3 regions of the Pannonibacter tanglangensis genome follow, and region 2 is predicted to be linked to each of the others. Evidence: riboswitches for the same ligand, from Rfam matches in the RefSeq annotation. Region 2 holds a riboswitch; each other region holds the start of a gene.
What was found. A riboswitch is a leader RNA that binds a small molecule or an ion and turns the genes downstream of it on or off. The one in region 2 is predicted to bind cobalamin.
Positions count from the first base shown of each region.

Region 1 (5,512 bases), 1.3 Mb from region 2:
ACATTCCGCTCCTGGGCGAGGCTCTGTTCAGCCAGACGGCGCTGACCTATGCCGCCTTCGTCCTGGCGCTGGTGGTGGCGCTGGTGCTCTACCGCACGCCGCTTGGCCTCGCGCTGCGCGCGGTCGGCGAGAACCCGGCCGCCGCCGCCGCGCAGGGCCTGTCCGTGACCGGCCTGCGCATGGGCGCGGTCATCGTCGGCTCCGGCCTCATGGCGGTGGGCGGATCGTTCCTGACCCTCTCCGCCTTCTCGTCCTTCTTCTTCGAGATGGTCAACGGGCGTGGCTGGATCTGCATCGCGCTCGTGGTCTTCGGCGCCTGGCGTCCGGGCAAGGCGGTGCTGGGGGCGATCCTGTTTGCCGCCTTCGACGCGCTGCAGGTGCGCCTGCAGCAGACCGGCATCGGCGCCATCGTGCCGTATCAGGTGTTCCTGATGCTGCCTTTCATCCTCTCCATCCTTGCCCTCGTCATCATGTCGCGCCGCGCCGAAGTGCCGGCCGCGCTGATGCAGCCCTTCAACAAGGGAGAACGCTGACATGTTCGATCTCGTCATCTCCGGCGGCACGCTGCCCGACGGCACCGTCGCCGACATCGGCATCCGCGGCGACCGCATCGCCGAGGTCGGCCGGATCGAGGCAGCCGCGCAGGCCAGCGCCGGACGGGTCATCGACGCCAGCGGCGACCTCGTGTCGCCCCCCTTTGTCGACCCGCATTTCCACATGGACGCGACGCTGTCCTACGGCCTGCCGCGCGTGAATGCCTCCGGCACGCTGCTGGAGGGCATTTCGCTCTGGGGGGAATTGCGCGAGATCGCCAGCGTCGAGGACATGGTGGCCCGGGCGCTGACCTATTGCGACTGGGCCGTGTCGATGGGCCTGCTCGCCATCCGCACCCATGTCGACACCACGCCGGACCATCTGCGCGGCGTCGAGGCGATGCTGGAGGTGAAGCGCAAGGTCGCGCCCTATCTCGACCTGCAGCTGGTCGCTTTCCCGCAGGACGGGCTCTACCGCACCAAGACGGGACGGGAGAATGTCCTTCGCGCGCTCGACATGGGCGTCGATGTGGTCGGCGGCATCCCGCATTTCGAGCGCACGATGGAGGATGGCGCGGCCTCGGTGAAGGATCTCGCCCGCATCGCCGCCGAGCGCGGGCTGATGCTGGACCTCCACTGCGACGAGACCGACGATCCGATGAGCCGCCATGTCGAGACGCTGGCCGCCGAGGTGACCCGGCACGGGCTTGGCGGACGCGCCGCCGGCAGCCACCTCACGTCCATGCATTCCATGGACAATTACTACGTCTCCAAGCTGCTGCCGCTGATCGCCGAAAGCGGCATGACGGCGATCCCGAACCCGTTGATCAACATCACCCTGCAGGGCCGGCACGACACCTTCCCGAAGCGGCGCGGCCTGACGCGGGTGAAGGAGATGCAGGCGCTTGGCATCACGGTCGGCTGGGGCCAGGACTGCGTGCTGGACCCCTGGTACTCGCTCGGCACCGCCGACATGCTGGATGTGGCCTTCATGGGCCTGCATGTGGCGCAGATGACGCACCCTGAGGAAATGGCCCGCTGTTTCCGCATGGTGACGGAAGACAACGCCAGGATCATGAACCTTGAGGGCTACGGCCTGAAGCCCGGCTGCATGGCCTCGCTGGTGGTGCTGGACGCCGGCACGCCGACCGAAGCGCTGCGCCTCAGGCCCGACCGGCTCGCCGTGGTCTCCAAGGGCAAGGTGGTGGCCGAACGCAGCCGCAACGACGCCCGCCTCAGCCTTGCTGGCCGCCCGGCAAGCGTCCGCCGGCGGCACCCGGCCGCCTAACGCCGCGACCGGGCCAGGCGGCGGACGACGAGGAGCCCGCCGCCGAGCACGACCGCATAGGCCCCGAAGGACAGGGCAGCGGCCAGCGCCAGCCAGACGAGCCCGGCAGCAAGCGCCGGCAGGAGCAGCAGCACGTCCTCGACGGGCGCGAGCAGATCCGGCATGCCCCAGAGCACGAGGGCCATGGTGACGGCGGCCGCCGGAACCAGCACCTTGTCGGCCAGCGCGAAGGGGCTGACATAGCCCCGCGTCCGGCACAGCACATAGAGCGTGACCGCGTAGATCCAGACACCGGCGGAGGTGCCCATGGCAAGGCCGGCCGCGCCATGCTCGGCGCTGAGCAGCGCCTTCAGCGCCACGTTGACGACGGTGGCCCCGGCCAGCGCCTTCAAGGGGGTGGTCATGTCGCCGCGCCCGTTGAAGGCCGCGACCAGCGTGCGGATGGCAAGGGCCGCCGGCAGGGCGACCGCATAGGCGGCCAGCACGGCGGCCGAACCGGCCGTCGCTGCCGCGTCGAAGGCGCCGCGCTGGAACAGCACCCGGATCGCGTCTTCGCCAAGGAAGGCCATGGCAAGACCGATGGGCAGGCCGACCATCAGGCAGATGCGAAGCGCGCGATCCATCACGCCGCGTGCCTTGTCCTCGGCACCGACGCCGGCGTCGCGGCCGATTTCCGGCAGGACAGCTGTGCCGAGCGCGATGCCGATCACGCCCAGCGGCAGCTGGTAGAGCCGGTCGGCATAGGCCAGATGCGCCAGTGCACCGGTCGGCAGGAAGCTGGCGAGGATCGTGTCGGCAAAGACGGCGACCTGCACCACGCCGGCCGTCAGCAAAGCGGGTCCGAGCCGTTTAAAGAACAGCGCCACCTCGCCGTCGCGGCGCGGCAGCGGCAGGGAAAAGCCGAGGCCGGCGCGGGCGACGGCCGCGGTGAGCAGGATCACCTGCAGGACCCCGCCGGCCAGCGTGCCCCAGGCGGCCGCATGGGCCGCATCGGGGAACCACTGCACCGAGAAGAAGGCCGCGATCATGGCGAGGTTCAGCAGGATCGGGGCGGCGGCAGCGGCGGCAAACTTGCGCTCGGCATTGAGCACGCCGGACATCAGCGTGACGACGGACATGCACAGGAGATAGGGGAAGGTGATGCGGGTGAGGTCGATGGCAAGCGCCCGCACGCCCTCCTCGCCCGTGCCGAGGCCGGGCGCCAGCAGGAACACCAGCCAGCCGGTGGCAAGGAGCGCCAGCGCCAGCAGGACAAGGTTCACCAGCATCAGCCAGGACAGCATCTGCGAGCGGAAGGCCCGCGCGCGCGCCTCCCCGTCCCGCTCCAGCGTCGCGGCATAGGTGGGCACGAAGGCGGCGTTGAAGGCGCCTTCCGCGACGATGGCGCGGAAATGGTTGGGCAGGCGGAAGGCGATCAGGAAGGCATCGGCGAGCGGCCCGGCACCAAGCACGCTGGCCATGACCAGATCGCGCAGGAAGCCGAACAAGCGGCTGACCAGCGTCCAGCCCCCGATGACACTCAGCCGCCGCAACATGACCCAGTCCCCAATCAACGCATTTGCAATGGCCGTGAGGCTTAGGCCCGGGCCGGGAAAATGACCAGCGGTTTCTTGTGCCGCCCGCCGGAAGACGCGGCGCGTCAGCTGATCCGTCCTGCTTTGGGTGGAAGAGCGGATGTGCAACCTTGACAGGCAGCGCGAGCGACCGGCATGTTGCGACGCGAACGTGGTTCCGTCGAAGGACGGATGAAAAGGGAACACGGTGAGGCGTACCCATCAGGGACCGAGACCGTGGCTGCCCCCGCAACTGTGAACGGAGAGTGTGCGTCTACTCATGCCACTGGGAGGCCCAAGGCCAGATCCCGGGAAGGCGGACGCACACGGCGACCCGTGAGCCAGGAGACCTGCCGCGCTCAGTCACCCGGCCTTCGATACGGGGTGTGTCGAGGCGCGGTTTCCCGTTGAGGTGACACCCAAACCTTGCCGTCCTTTGGGCGGACGCTTACCCGCGTCCGTTTGCCAGGCGGTGCGTCTTCCTATGCTGGCGCGGGCACTGCCCGCCGCCAAACGCGGGTGTTTGTCATGAAGAACCGGTTCACCACCGGCATTGCCTTGCCGTGCCTTCTGGCCGGCGGGCTCATCCCTGCCCTGTCCCTCACCGCCGTCACGTCTGCGGCCGCAGAGCCGGAACAGCTTGAAGCCATCGTCATCAGCGCCGGCCGGACGCCTCTGGAAGCGGAGAAGGTCGGACGCGCCACGACCGTGATCACGGGCGCGAGCCTCGAAAAATCGCAGGTCCGCTATGTTGCCGATGCGCTGCGGCAGGTGCCGGGCGTTGCCGTCTCGCGGACGGGGTCTTTCGGCGGCCTCACGCAGATCCGTTTGCGTGGTTCGGAATCCAACCATGTGCTGGTCCTGATCGACGGCGTCGAGGTGGCCTCGTCGTCGTCGGGGGAATATGACTTCGGTGGCCTTCAGGTCTCTGACATCGACCGGATCGAAGTGCTGCGTGGACCGCAGGGCGCCCTTTATGGCTCGAACGCCACATCCGGCGTGATTCACATCGTGACCAAGGGCGGCATCCGGAACGGTCAACGGATCACGGCCCGCAGCGAGGTCGGGACCGACAAGACGGTCTTGACCGACCTGCTGGTCCAGGGCGGCAATGACCGCATCGACGGGGCCTTCTCGGCGACGCTGCGGCGAACCGACGGCTTCAACATCTCCGACTATGGCAAGGAGAAGGACGGCGACCGCAACGTCACCTTGAACGGCAAGGTGCGGGCCGACCTGACCGAAACGCTGGTGCTTGACGCCAACCTGCGCTTCGTCACCCGCAAGTCAGACACCGACGACCAGGACTTTGCCTTTCCCGACCGTCCGACGCAGGGCCAGGTGATCGATACCTTTAGCCACAACAAGACACGCGAGGTCTATGGTGGCGCGGGGCTGACATGGTCCCTGTTCGAGGATCTGTTCGTGCAGCGGGCGCGGGTCGAGTACACCGATCTTCATCGCCGCGGCTTCAACTCGAACAACCGCAACGGCAACGACGACAACCGCCTGCACCTCAGCTACCAGGGCACGCTTGCCTTCCAGACCGAGAGCTTCCTGCAGGCTGCCCACAGCCTCACCGGCGCCGTCGAGTGGGAGCGCGAGACCTACCGGAATGCCTATCCGGGCAGCCCCGATCAGGGCCGGCGGCAACAGCGCGACCTGTCGGGCTATGTCGGCGAGTACCGGCTGGAGCTTCTGGAGCGGATCTTCCTGTCCGGTGCGTTGCGCTATGACCGCAACGAACAATTCAAGGACACTCTCACCTACAACGCCTCGGCCGCCTACCTCCATCAGGAGACCGGCACACGGGTGCATGCCTCGATCGGCACGGGTGTGACCAACCCGACATTCTTCGAGCAGTTCGGCTTCCAGCCCTCGCGCTTTGTCGGCAATCCGAACCTGACACCGGAAGAGAACTTCGGCTGGGACATTGGCGTGGAGCAGAAGCTTCTCGACGGGCGGCTGACCGTCGACGTGACTTACTTCCGCGAACGTCTTGAGGATGAGATCCAGACGCGCTTCCTGCCAGGCTTCGCCTCGAGCCCGTTCAACCTGCAGGGCACCAGCAAGCGCCAGGGCGTCGAAGTGTCAGCCACCGCTCAGATCCTCGACGGCCTGACCGCCCGCGCGTCCTA
Region 1 is NZ_JAABLQ010000001.1:115,957-121,468, reverse strand. Features, by position in the region: gene GWI72_RS00545 (ABC transporter permease) at 1-533, shown strand, start outside; gene GWI72_RS00540 (amidohydrolase family protein) at 535-1,821, shown strand; gene murJ (murein biosynthesis integral membrane protein MurJ) at 1,818-3,356, opposite strand; cobalamin riboswitch at 3,531-3,746, shown strand; gene GWI72_RS00530 (TonB-dependent receptor plug domain-containing protein) at 3,903-5,512, shown strand, end outside.
Region 1: linked by a shared signal. The riboswitch ahead of GWI72_RS00530 (TonB-dependent receptor plug domain-containing protein) and the one ahead of GWI72_RS06620 (aromatic ring-hydroxylating oxygenase subunit alpha) in region 2 are both predicted to bind cobalamin.

Region 2 (5,512 bases):
CAGCATCGACATCATCGGCGTGATGCCTGATCCGGCCGACAGGAACAGATAGCGCTCGGCCAGATGGTTCCAGTGGCTGAAATGCCCGGCCGGGCCGCTGGCCGTCAGCGTCATGCCCGGCACCAGCGTGTCGAACATCCAGCGCGTGCCGATGCTGCCTGCCTGTGCCTTCACCGTCACCGAGGCGGAGAAGGGCCGCGTCGGCGTGGAGGAGAGCGTATAGGTCCGCCACACCGGCCCGCCGGGCACCGGCAGCTCCAGGGTCACGAACTGGCCGGGCTTGTAGGAAAACCAGCCGCCGCCTTCGGGCCGAAACACGAAGGTCTTCACGTCGGCCGTCTCGTCGATGACGGCGATCACTTCCAGCCGCGCCGAAGAGCCCTTCCACGGTGCGGTGCTGGCGAAGGGCAGGGCGAGGCCTGCGGCAAGATCCGGCTTGACGGTCATGATCCGTGTCCCTCAGGCAACGCTGCGCAACGACTTGCCGCCTTCGGTCAGGCGCGTCTCCACCGAGCGGCAGTACCAGTCGACGAACTGCATCACGCCGCCCTCGTGCAGCTCGGAATAGGGACCCGGCTCATAGGCGGGCGACTTGATGCCGAAGGCATTCTCCTCGACGATCCGCCGGTCCTGGTCGTTGGTCTGCATCCAGACATGCGTCAGCGTGTCGAGGTCATAGTCGACGCCCTCGACCGCGTCCTTGTTGACCAGCCACTTGGTGGTCACGGCCGTCTCGGTGGCGCTGATCGGCAGCACGCGGAAGGTCACCGCATGGTCGCCGAGCACATGGTTCCAGGTGGTCGGATAATGGAACAGCAGCAGCGCGCCGATCCGCTCCTGGCTCACCTCCGCCGACAGACGCTCCTGCACCGCCGGGCGGCCGGAAATCGTGTAGCTCACCGCATCGCCGATCAGCGGCGTGCGGCAGGCGCGGAACTGGCCGCTCTCGTGCATCCGGAACCGGCTCGGCAGGCCGCCCGCTTCCAGCCGCGTCCAGTGCTCGGTCAGGTCCGGGTCCTCGTCGCCGCCGGCAACCCCGGTCACCGTCGGGGCTTCCGGGTAGGTCTTGCAGAGTTCGGGGTGGTTGCCGGCGCAGTGGTAGCACTCGCGGTTGTTCTCCCACACGAGCTTCCAGTTGCCCTTCTCGATGATCGTGCTCTCGAAGGCGACCTTGGCCTCGGTGAGGCGGTGCGGCGCGAAATAGGGCTGCATCAGCTGCGCGAAAGGCGCGAACTCGGCCGGCTTCTCCGCCAGGCAGATGAAGATGTAGCCGGCCACGCTCTCGCAGGCGACGGGTTTCAGCGAGAACTGCGACTTGTCGAAGTCCTCCGCCATCTGCCGCGCATAGAGCAGGCTGCCGTCGAGGTCATAGGTCCACTGGTGATAGGGGCAGACGAGCCTTGCGCTGGAGCCGCGATGCTCGGTGCAAACCCGGCTGCCGCGATGGCGACAGGAATTGTGGAAGGCGCGGATCTGACCGTCGCTGTCACGCAGGATCACCACCGGATAGTCGCCCACCTGCACGGTGAAGAAGCTGCCGGCCCTGGCCACCTCGCAGTCATGGCCGACGAACAGCCAGTCGCGGTACCAGATCAGATCCAGGTCGAGCCTGAAGTACTCCGGGTCGGTGTAGAAGGCCTGATCGAGAGAATAGCCTTCGCGCCGGTTCTTCACCCGCTTCAGCATGTCATTGCGAACGTCCATGGCCTCACATTCCGCTTGCCGGCGGGGGCTGGGGCAGGGACAGGAGGGCCGCGGCGGTCTCCCTCCGCCACAGCTCTGGCTGCCCCGGTCCGCCCACCGCGATCCGTTGGGTCGTGCTGGCCAGGGCTGGTTTCCGGGCTTCGAGGCGGCCTTGCGGCCCGGATGCGGCACCTTCCCGGGTTGCCCCAGTGGCTCCTCCACCGCGCTCCTGTCCTCGCCACCGTTGCGGGGGCAGCGCCGGCGTTTCACCGGCTTCCCAATTCTCCCTGCCGCGTCGCCGAAGCAGGGCACCCTGGTCCTGCCCCAATCCACCACGGGCGGGCCGTTGCGGATGATCCGAAAACGACACGCCATGCCGGTTCTGCGACGTTGCCGGCTGCGGGCAGAGGGCGGCGGCTCAGGCGGCCTCCGCCCGCACGAAATGGCCGGGCAGCACCTCGACCAGCGGCAGCTGGGCCAGCCGTTCGCCCGGACGCGTGAAGGCGAGCTTCGGGGCAACCGCCTCGCGCAGCCGGCCATCCTTGCGGTTCTCGCCCGGCTTGCCCGAGGGCACGGCGGCCAGCAGGCGGCGGGTATAGCTGTGCTGCGGCCGCGCGAGGATGTCGGCGGTCGCGCCCATCTCGACGATCTCGCCGCCATACATCACCGCGATGCGGTGGCTGACCCGCTCGACCACGGCAATGTCATGCGAAATGAAAAGAAAAGCCATGCCTTCGCGCTGCTGCAGGTCCAGCATCAGGTCCGTCACCTGCCGGGCAATCGAGACGTCGAGCGCCGACACCGCTTCATCTGCAACGATCAGTTTGGGCTGCGCCGACAGCGCCCGCGCGATGCAGAGCCGCTGGCGCTGCCCGCCGGAGAACTGGTGCGGATAGCGGGTGATGCAGTCCGCCTCCAGGCCCACCCGCGTCACCAGCTCGGCAGCCAGCTGCTTTTGGTCCGTCTCGCCGATCAGGCCGTGAATGCGTGCGGGCTCGGTCACCAGCTCATGCACCGGCAGGCGCGGGTTGAGGCTGGCAAAGGGGTCCTGGAACACCATCTGCGCCAGCCGCCGCTCCGGCCTGAGGTCGGCAAGCCGCTTGCCGGTCAGCTCCCGTTCGGCCAGTTCCACCCGGCCCTCGGCCGGCTCCACCAGCCGCAGGATGCTGCGCGCCAGCGTGGACTTGCCGCAACCGGATTCGCCCACCAGGCCCAGCGTCTCGCCCTCGTTCAGCGTCAGGCTGACAGAGCGCACGGCATGAAGCTCCCCCTGCAGGCGGCGCAGGAACCCCTTTCGGACCGGGAAGCGGGTCGAAAGGTCGCGCACGGTCAGCACGGGCGTCGTGCTTGCCGGCCGGGTCAGGCTGCCACTGCCGAGGCGCGGCGTTGCCTCCATCAGGGCGCGGGAATAGGCCGCCTGCGGCGCGCGGAACAGCTCGGCCGTGGCTGCCTCCTCGATGGCCTGGCCATGCCGCAGCACCAGAACGCGGTCGGCGATCTCCGAGACAACACCCATGTCATGCGTAATGAAAAGAAGGCCCATGCCGATTTCATTTTGCAATGAACGGATCAGGTCGAGGATCTCGGCCTGTGTCGTCACATCCAGCGCAGTGGTCGGTTCATCTGCAATGAGAAGATCCGGGCGGCAGGCCAGCGCCATGGCGATCATCACCCGCTGGCGCAGGCCGCCCGACAGCTCGTGCGGGTACTGTCCCAGCCGGCGCTGCGCGTCCGGAATGCGCACGGCGTCGAGCCCGGCCCGGGCTTCCTCAAGCGCCGCGCGGGCACTCAGGCCCCGGTGCCGGATGAACACCTCGGCCAGCTGCGCCCCGACGGTCATCACCGGGTTCAGCGAGGTCATCGGCTCCTGGAACACCATCGACACCCGGTCGCCGCGAATGTCGGTGAGCGCGTCATCGGACAGGGCGGTGAGGTCAATCTGGTCGGCACCTGTACCGAGCAGGATGCGCCCGCCCGCGATCCGTCCGCCTTCGCGCTCGATCAGCCGCAGGATGGCGAGCGCCGTCGCCGACTTGCCGGAGCCGGATTCCCCCACCAGCGCCAGCGTCTCGCCGGCGCGGATGGAGAAGCTCAGGCCCTTCACGGCCTCATGCGCGCCGAAGGCCACTTTCAGGCCCTCGACGGCCAGGACCGGCTGTGCCTCCGGCGCGGCGGTCATGCTGCGGTCCGCCGGCGGGCGGCAAATTCGGGCAGGCTGTCCAACACCGGCATCACCGGCGTCCAGCGGTCCGCCGTCGGCGTGAAGGCAAAGCGCATCGGGTCCTTGCCCTCGACCTGCCAGGAGACGGTGTCGCCAAGCTCCAGGAGGCCGAAGGCCCCGGCCGGTTCTCCCGAGGTGGTGAAGCTCTCGGTCAGCGACTGCTGCGTCATGTGGACGATGCCGTCGACCTTCGTGACCGTGTTCCAGTGCACGTGGCCGGCCATGCAGACCACCGGAACGCGCGCCTGCGCAAGGGCTGCACGTGCGCGCTCGGCATGGGGATAGGTCGAGGCGGACGGGTTGTTCTGGAAATAGTAGTTGCCGGTCTGGGCATGGCCGGAGATGGGCACGTGGCTCAAGACGAGCAGCGGCCGGTCGGCCGTCTGCGCCACGCGCGACAGCCACAGGAGATCGGCTTCCTTCAGCACGAAACCGGAGTGCTCCGGCGTGCGGATGATGCGGCTGTCGGCCCGCCACAGCGCGATGCGCCAGCCGCCGATGTCGAGGGTCTCGTTTGCAAGGCTCTGGCCGAGGATCGCCTCGTTGTCGGCGACCTCCAGATGGTCGCGGTCATGGTTGCCGCAGATGTGGCGCACCGGCGCGGTGATCGGGGCGAAGGCTTCGGCCACCTCGCGCTCCAGCCGCAGGTCGGTGTCGCGGTCGATGTCGGAAATCCGGTCGCCGAGATCGATGACCAGATCCGGGCGTGCGGCGTTGGTGAAGCGGGCGAACTCCTCCATCAGGCCAAGGGCGGTGTCGCCGCGCTTGGTGGCGGAGGGCGCGCCATGATGGATATCGGCAACGAGGGCAAGACGGACGGTCACGGCAAGGATCCTTTTGGCATTGGGGGAAACCGGAGCGCTGCGAGGGGCAGCGCTCCGGCTGGAGGTCAGGCTCAGTTGAAGGAGATGGAGCCGGCGCGGAAGTCGAGCACGTAGGGGATGTGGCCCGGCTTGGGCTGCCAGTTGACCGCGTTCTTCATCGCCCAGGCTTCATAGGGACGATAGAGCGGCAGCAGGGCCGGATCGGCCTTCACGCGGTCCATCAGCTCGGCATAGGCCGCGCGGCGCAGCTCGACGTCGCCGGAGAAGCGGAACTTCTCCCAGGCGGCGGCATAGGCGTCATCCGTGTTGAAGCGGCCTTCCGACTGCGACGGGCCGCCCGGCGCCCACATCACGCCGAAGGAACCGAACGGATCGGCGAAATACATCGGGTTGGACCAGTTGCGGACCATCAGCTCCGGCGAGTTGCCGGTCCACTTGTCGCCGACGTTGATCTTGCCCTTCACGCCGACTTCGGCCCACATTTCCATGATCGCCTGGGTCGCCAGCAGACCGTTGGTGTAATAGCCGGCCGCCGTGTCGAAGGTGATCTCGGAGCCGTCGTAACCGGCTTCCTTGAGCAGCTGCTTTGCCTTCTCCGGGTTGTACTCGAAGGTCTTCAGCTCCGGCATGTAGAGCTCGCCGAACTCTTCCATCGTGTGCGAGGCCGGAACCACGGCCTTGCCGAGCCACAGCGCCTCGTTCAGCGCGTCACGGTCGATGGCCAGCGACAGCGCCTGGCGGATGCGGGCATCCTTCAGCTTCGGATGGTTCTGGTTCATGATCA
Region 2 is NZ_JAABLQ010000001.1:1,457,146-1,462,657, reverse strand. Features, by position in the region: gene GWI72_RS20145 (hybrid-cluster NAD(P)-dependent oxidoreductase) at 1-447, opposite strand, end outside; gene GWI72_RS06620 (aromatic ring-hydroxylating oxygenase subunit alpha) at 460-1,704, opposite strand; cobalamin riboswitch at 1,812-2,015, opposite strand; gene GWI72_RS06615 (ABC transporter ATP-binding protein) at 2,102-3,862, opposite strand; gene GWI72_RS06610 (metallophosphoesterase) at 3,859-4,728, opposite strand; gene GWI72_RS06605 (ABC transporter substrate-binding protein) at 4,800-5,512, opposite strand, start outside.

Region 3 (5,512 bases), 130 kb from region 2:
CGGCTTCTGGGGGGCGGGGGAGGTCTGCGAGCCCTGGGGCGGTTCGGCGGTCTGCGTGGTCTGGGCGAGGGTCGGCAGGGCCGTCCCCATCAGCAGAGGTGCAGAGATGGCAAAGGAAATGGCCAGTCGTTGCAAGGACATGAGGAAACTCCGTGAGGGAAGGGAAGCGGATTGCGAAAAAAACGCAGCTCATCAAAGGATGACTGGCAGGATAAGTCCCTGACCCGGGGGGTCAACCCTTAATCGGGCAAGTGCCCGAAATTTGATCGGTTGACGATGTCGGACAGTGAAACGCCTGAATTACGGAAAAACTTGGGATGTCGATCTGGCCATTTTGCGGCAAGTCTGTGGCAAGGACTTGCAGGCCCGCTGCCGGCGACAGGTGTTTCAGTCGACCGCTCGCTCGTGGCCGGGGCCGTGAGCTGCCCTCTGTCTGCGGGGGGACGGGGAGACCGTATGGCCGGCGCAGCCTGCTGCCCCAAGGGCAGGCCTTGGGGGATGCCTGCTGCCCTGAGGCTGGCCCGAGTATGGTCTTGCGATGGGGGGGGCGCGACCGGCAGGCCCTTGACCGGACACGACCGAGTGGGGATCCTGATCCGGACAGATGGCCACGTGCCAGCGAGGCCTGGCCAAGTGTCGCAAGAAGGTTGGCCAGTTGCGTGAGCCGGCCGAAAGACAAGCATCGGCTTCGACCGTGCGGGAGGCACAGCCGGATAACGATATTTCTGGGAAGAGGTTGGCTCCGCGAGCAGGACTCGAACCTGCGACCATTCGATTAACAGTCGAACGCTCTACCAACTGAGCTATCGCGGATCACCAGAAGGGGGCGCCGGAACGGGCCCCGTGGCGAGCGACCGGGTGGGTCGCTGTCGGTGGCGAGCGTATAACAAAGGCTCTGGCCCTTTGCCAAGCCCTTTCTTGAAGAAACTTTTCCACAGGTGGAAAAGCCCGGGATTTCTGCGAAAAAACAGATGGTTGCGCCTCGCACTGCGGCGCGCCCGGCGTCCCCGCCCACCCGGCACGGCCAGAAACCGGCGCAAGACTCGGGCATCGGTCCCCGATGGCGTGCTCTTGAAGACGGGGCAAGGACGGTGCCAGCGGCGGCCCCGACGCAGGCCCAGATGCTGGCCCAGGCAGAGGCCCAGACAAAGGCCCAGACACAGGCCAAGACACAGGCCAAGACACAGGCCGAGATGAAGGCCTGCCGACGCCCGCAATCGTCCAGCGAAGGCCAAGAGCGCCAACGGCGGCACAAGCGGTCCTGTAACGCAGCCCGCCCGCCGGCCTCCGGCCAAAGGGCGTCCTTGCAGGGCAGGGGCATTGGGGTCTAGAACAGACGGGTCAGGTTCCCCGACGGGCAAAGCCCAGGGGGATGAAACGGGAATCATGGTGCGGAGCGACTCATCCCGAGGCTCCAAGTCCTGAGCTGCCCCCGCAACTGTCAGCGGCGAGCCCTGCCGCACACGGCCACTGGACGCAAGTCCGGGAAGGCGTGGCAAGGGCGACGACCCGCAAGCCAGGAGACCGGCCTGATGCATTGCAACCCCCTGCCGTCGGGTGGACGGACTGGAGCACAGACATGATCATGATTTCCCGCGCCCTGCGTTCGGGCGCCACTCCGCTTTTGCTGGTCGTCCCGGCGCTGCTTGCCGGCACCGGCACCGCCGCTGCCCATCACATGATGGACGGCCAGATGCCTCAGACCTTCGTGCAGGGCCTGCTGTCCGGCCTCGGCCACCCGGTGATCGGGTTCGACCATCTTGCCTTCATCATCGCTGTCGGTCTGGCCGCGGGCCTTGTTGGCCGCAGCCTCGTCCTGCCGGCGGCCTTTGTCCTTGCCACCATCGCGGGCGTTCTGGTGCACATGGCGGCCATTGACCTGCCGCTGGCCGAAGTCGTCATCGCCCTGTCGGTGATCATTGCCGGTGGTCTCATCGTCAGCGAGACCGAGCTGCCGGCCGGGGCATGGGCGGTGCTGTTCGCCATCGCCGGGCTGTTCCACGGCTATGCCTACGGCGAATCGATCATTGGCGCCGAACCGGCACCGCTTTATGCCTATTTCATCGGCTTTGCCGTCATCCAGTTTGCCGTCGCCAGCCTTGCGATGATGCTGACCAATCCGAAGGCTGCGGCCGTTCCGGCCTCGCTGACGGCCCGGATGGTCGGTGCCGGCATCGTCGGCGTCGGCTTCAGCGCCATCGGCGCCCAGCTCTTCGGCTGACGCCCGGTGGCAAGCCCCTTGGCAAGGCCCGAGCACCTGGTTGCCCGCGCCGTGCTGGTCACGGGCGGGGCCCGGTCCGGCAAGAGCAGCTTTGCAGAACGGCTGGCGCTTGGCGCCGGCCGTGAGCCTGTCTATGTCGCCACTTCCGCCGCCTGGGACCAGGAGATGGCCGAGCGCATCGGTCAGCACAAGGCCCGGCGCGACGGACGCTGGACGACGGTCGAGGAACAGCTCGATCTGGTCGGCACGCTCGCGCGGCACTGCGGCCCCGACAGGGTCGTGCTCGTCGACTGCCTGACGCTGTGGCTCACCAACCTGATGCTGGCCGACCGGGACCTTGCCGGTGAAACCGCAAACCTTGCCGCTGTCGTTCCCGGTCTCGCCGGTCCGGTGATCTTCGTGACCAACGAGGTGGGGCTCGGCATCGTGCCTGACAATGCCATGGCGCGCGCCTTCCGCGACGCGCAGGGCCGTCTCAATCAGGAGCTTGCCCGGGTCTGCGACCGCGTCGTGCTGGTCGCCAGCGGGCTGCCGCTCCTTCTCAAACCCAGTTCCTGTCCGGATATCCAGTTATGACCACCGTGCTTTCTCAGGGCGGCAAGATCCCCGCCACCATCGTCACCGGCTTCCTCGGCGCCGGCAAGACGACGCTGATCCGCAACCTGCTGCTCAATGCCGGCGGCCGCCGCATCGCGCTCATCGTCAACGAGTTCGGCGACATGGGCTTCGACGGCTCGCTGCTGGACGGCTGCGTCGACCCGTCCTGCAGCGCCGACGATGTGGTCGAGCTGACCAATGGCTGCATCTGCTGCACCGTGGCTGACGATTTCCTGCCGACCATGGAAATGCTGCTGGCGCGCGAGACGCCGCCCGATCACATCGTCATCGAGACCTCGGGCCTTGCGCTGCCGCAGCCGCTGGTGCGCGCCTTCTCCTGGCCGAGCGTCAAGACCCGCGTGACGGTGGACGGGGTCATCACCGTGCTGGACGCCGCCGCTCTGGCGGAAGGCCGCATCGCGCTCGACGAGGAGGCGCTGGAGGCGCAGCGGGCCGCCGATGCCTCGCTCGACCACGACAATCCGGTCGAGGAGCTGTTCCACGACCAGCTCGCCTGCGCCGATCTCGTCGTGCTCAACAAGGCCGATCTGGTGGATGCTGACCAGCTTGCCCATATCCGCGAGCACATCACCGAGGATGTCCGGTCCGGCGTCGAGATCATCCATGCCGAGAAGGGCAACCTGCCGGTCGACGTGCTGCTCGGCCGTTCGGCCGCAGCCGAGGACGATCTGGCCGCGCGCCGGGCGCATCATCACCACCATCACGACCATGATGATGACCATGACCATGACCACGATGATGATCACGATCACGATCACGATGACGACGATCACGACCATCATCACGATGACTTCGAGAGCCATGTCCTGCCGGTCGCGGCCTTCGCCAGCCTGAAGGATCTGGAGCAGGCTGTCGCCCGGGCCATGGCGCTGCCCGGCGTGCTGCGCATCAAGGGGGCGGCGTCGGTGACGGGCAAGGCGGCGCCGGCGCTGGTGCAGGCCGTCGGCCCGCGCGTCGAGACCTGGTTCGCCGCCGGGGCCAGGATGCCCGGCCATGTCGTCGTCATCGGCCTGAAGGGGCTGGACCTGTCGTCGATCACCGAAGCCCTCGGCAAGGCGAAGGCGGCCTGAGGGCCAGGACCGAGGGCAGGGCGCTGCTTGCCGCTCCCCCCTTGAGGGGGAGAGGCCCCCGACAGGGGGCAGAGGGGGGCAGCCGTGTTTCAGCGGGTTCCGAGTTTGCGGTCGGGTTGTTTACCCCCCTCTGTCTGCTCGCGCAGACATCTCTCCCGCAAGGGGGGAGAGGAGGGGCTGCGGCAAGTGCGGGGTCCGCAAATGACTCGTCTCGTGGGACGCGGCCTCTCAGCATCCCTCCCCACGAGGGGGAGGGGCGGAGAGGCGGTGCAGACGGGCCCCGAGACCGGCCCCGAGGCTGAACCCTGACCCGACCAACCGAACCGGACACGGGGTGTCCGTGCAGATGGACCAGTGATGCATATTCTCGCAAGCCAGACCCGACGGGTGGAAGACGGCAACGACGCGGTGGATCTCGCCCAGGATCCGGCCGATCTCGTCGTGCTGTCGGCGGCCGACACGGAACTGGCGGCCCTCTGTGCGGCGCGGGGCAAGCTGGGCGAGGCCTTTGCCAGCTTGCGGCTCGCCAGCCTGATGGCGCTGGGGCACCCCTATTCGGTTGACCTCTACGCCGAGAAGACCCTGTCGCGCTCCAGGCTGGTGATCGTGCGCCTGCTCGGCGGCGAGAGCTACTGGCCCTATGGCGTGGAGAGGCTCTGCGAGGAGGCCAACCGGGGCGGGGCGAAGCTTGCGATCATGTCCGGCTGTGACAAGTGGGACGAGGCGCTGGCCGCCCGCTCCTCGGTCCCGGTCGAGGCGGTGCGCCGGCTCTACCGCTATTTCCTCGAGGGCGGCCCGGAGAACCACGCCAACGTGCTGCGCTACGGCGCCCATCTGGCGGGCCTCGCCGCGGAGCCGGCCCCGCCCGCGCCGCTGCCGCGTGCCGGCCTGTTCCTGCCCGGCCATGCCGCACCGGCCCTGTCCGACCTGACAGCGAGCTGGCCGGAGCCGGACCGGCCCGTTGCGGCGGTCGTCTTCTACCGGGCGCTGGTGCAGGCGGGCGAGACCGCGCCGGTGGAGGCGCTGTGCAAGGAGCTGACGGCAAACGGGCTCAATCCGCTCCCCATCTTCGTCTCCTCGCTGAAAGAGGCCGAGTCGGCCGCCATCCTCGGCGGGCTGATGGAGGCCTGTCCGCCGGCCGTGGTCCTCAATGCCACCGCCTTTGCGGTCTCGAGCACGGGCGGGCCGCACCAGCCGACGCCGCTCGACCGGCCGGGGCGTCCGGTGCTGCAGATGGTGTTCTCCTCCTCCTCGCGTGAGGGCTGGCTTGAGAGCCCGCAAGGACTGTCGATCCGCGATCTGGCGATGCATGTGGTCCTGCCGGAGATCGACGGCCGGCTGATGACCCGTGCGGTCTCCTTCAAGGAGGAAGGGGTCTATGACCAGCGGACGCAGTTCCGCTCGGTGCGCTTCGTGCCGGATGCCAACCGCATGGGCCATGTCGCCCGGCTTGCGGCTGCCTGGGCGCGGCTCGGCCGCAAGGCGCCGGCCGAGCGCAAGGTGGCGCTGATCCTGGCGAACTACCCCAATGCCGATGACCGGCTGGCCAATGGCGTCGGCCTCGACACGCCGGCGTCCTGCGCGCATCTCCTTAAGGCGATGG
Region 3 is NZ_JAABLQ010000001.1:1,590,327-1,595,838, reverse strand. Features, by position in the region: gene GWI72_RS07170 (tetratricopeptide repeat protein) at 1-141, opposite strand, end outside; tRNA gene GWI72_RS07165 (tRNA-Asn) at 738-813, opposite strand; cobalamin riboswitch at 1,327-1,547, shown strand; gene GWI72_RS07160 (HupE/UreJ family protein) at 1,580-2,221, shown strand; gene cobU (bifunctional adenosylcobinamide kinase/adenosylcobinamide-phosphate guanylyltransferase) at 2,240-2,797, shown strand; gene cobW (cobalamin biosynthesis protein CobW) at 2,794-3,909, shown strand; gene cobN (cobaltochelatase subunit CobN) at 4,267-5,512, shown strand, end outside.
Region 3: linked by a shared signal. The riboswitch ahead of GWI72_RS07160 (HupE/UreJ family protein) and the one ahead of GWI72_RS06620 (aromatic ring-hydroxylating oxygenase subunit alpha) in region 2 are both predicted to bind cobalamin.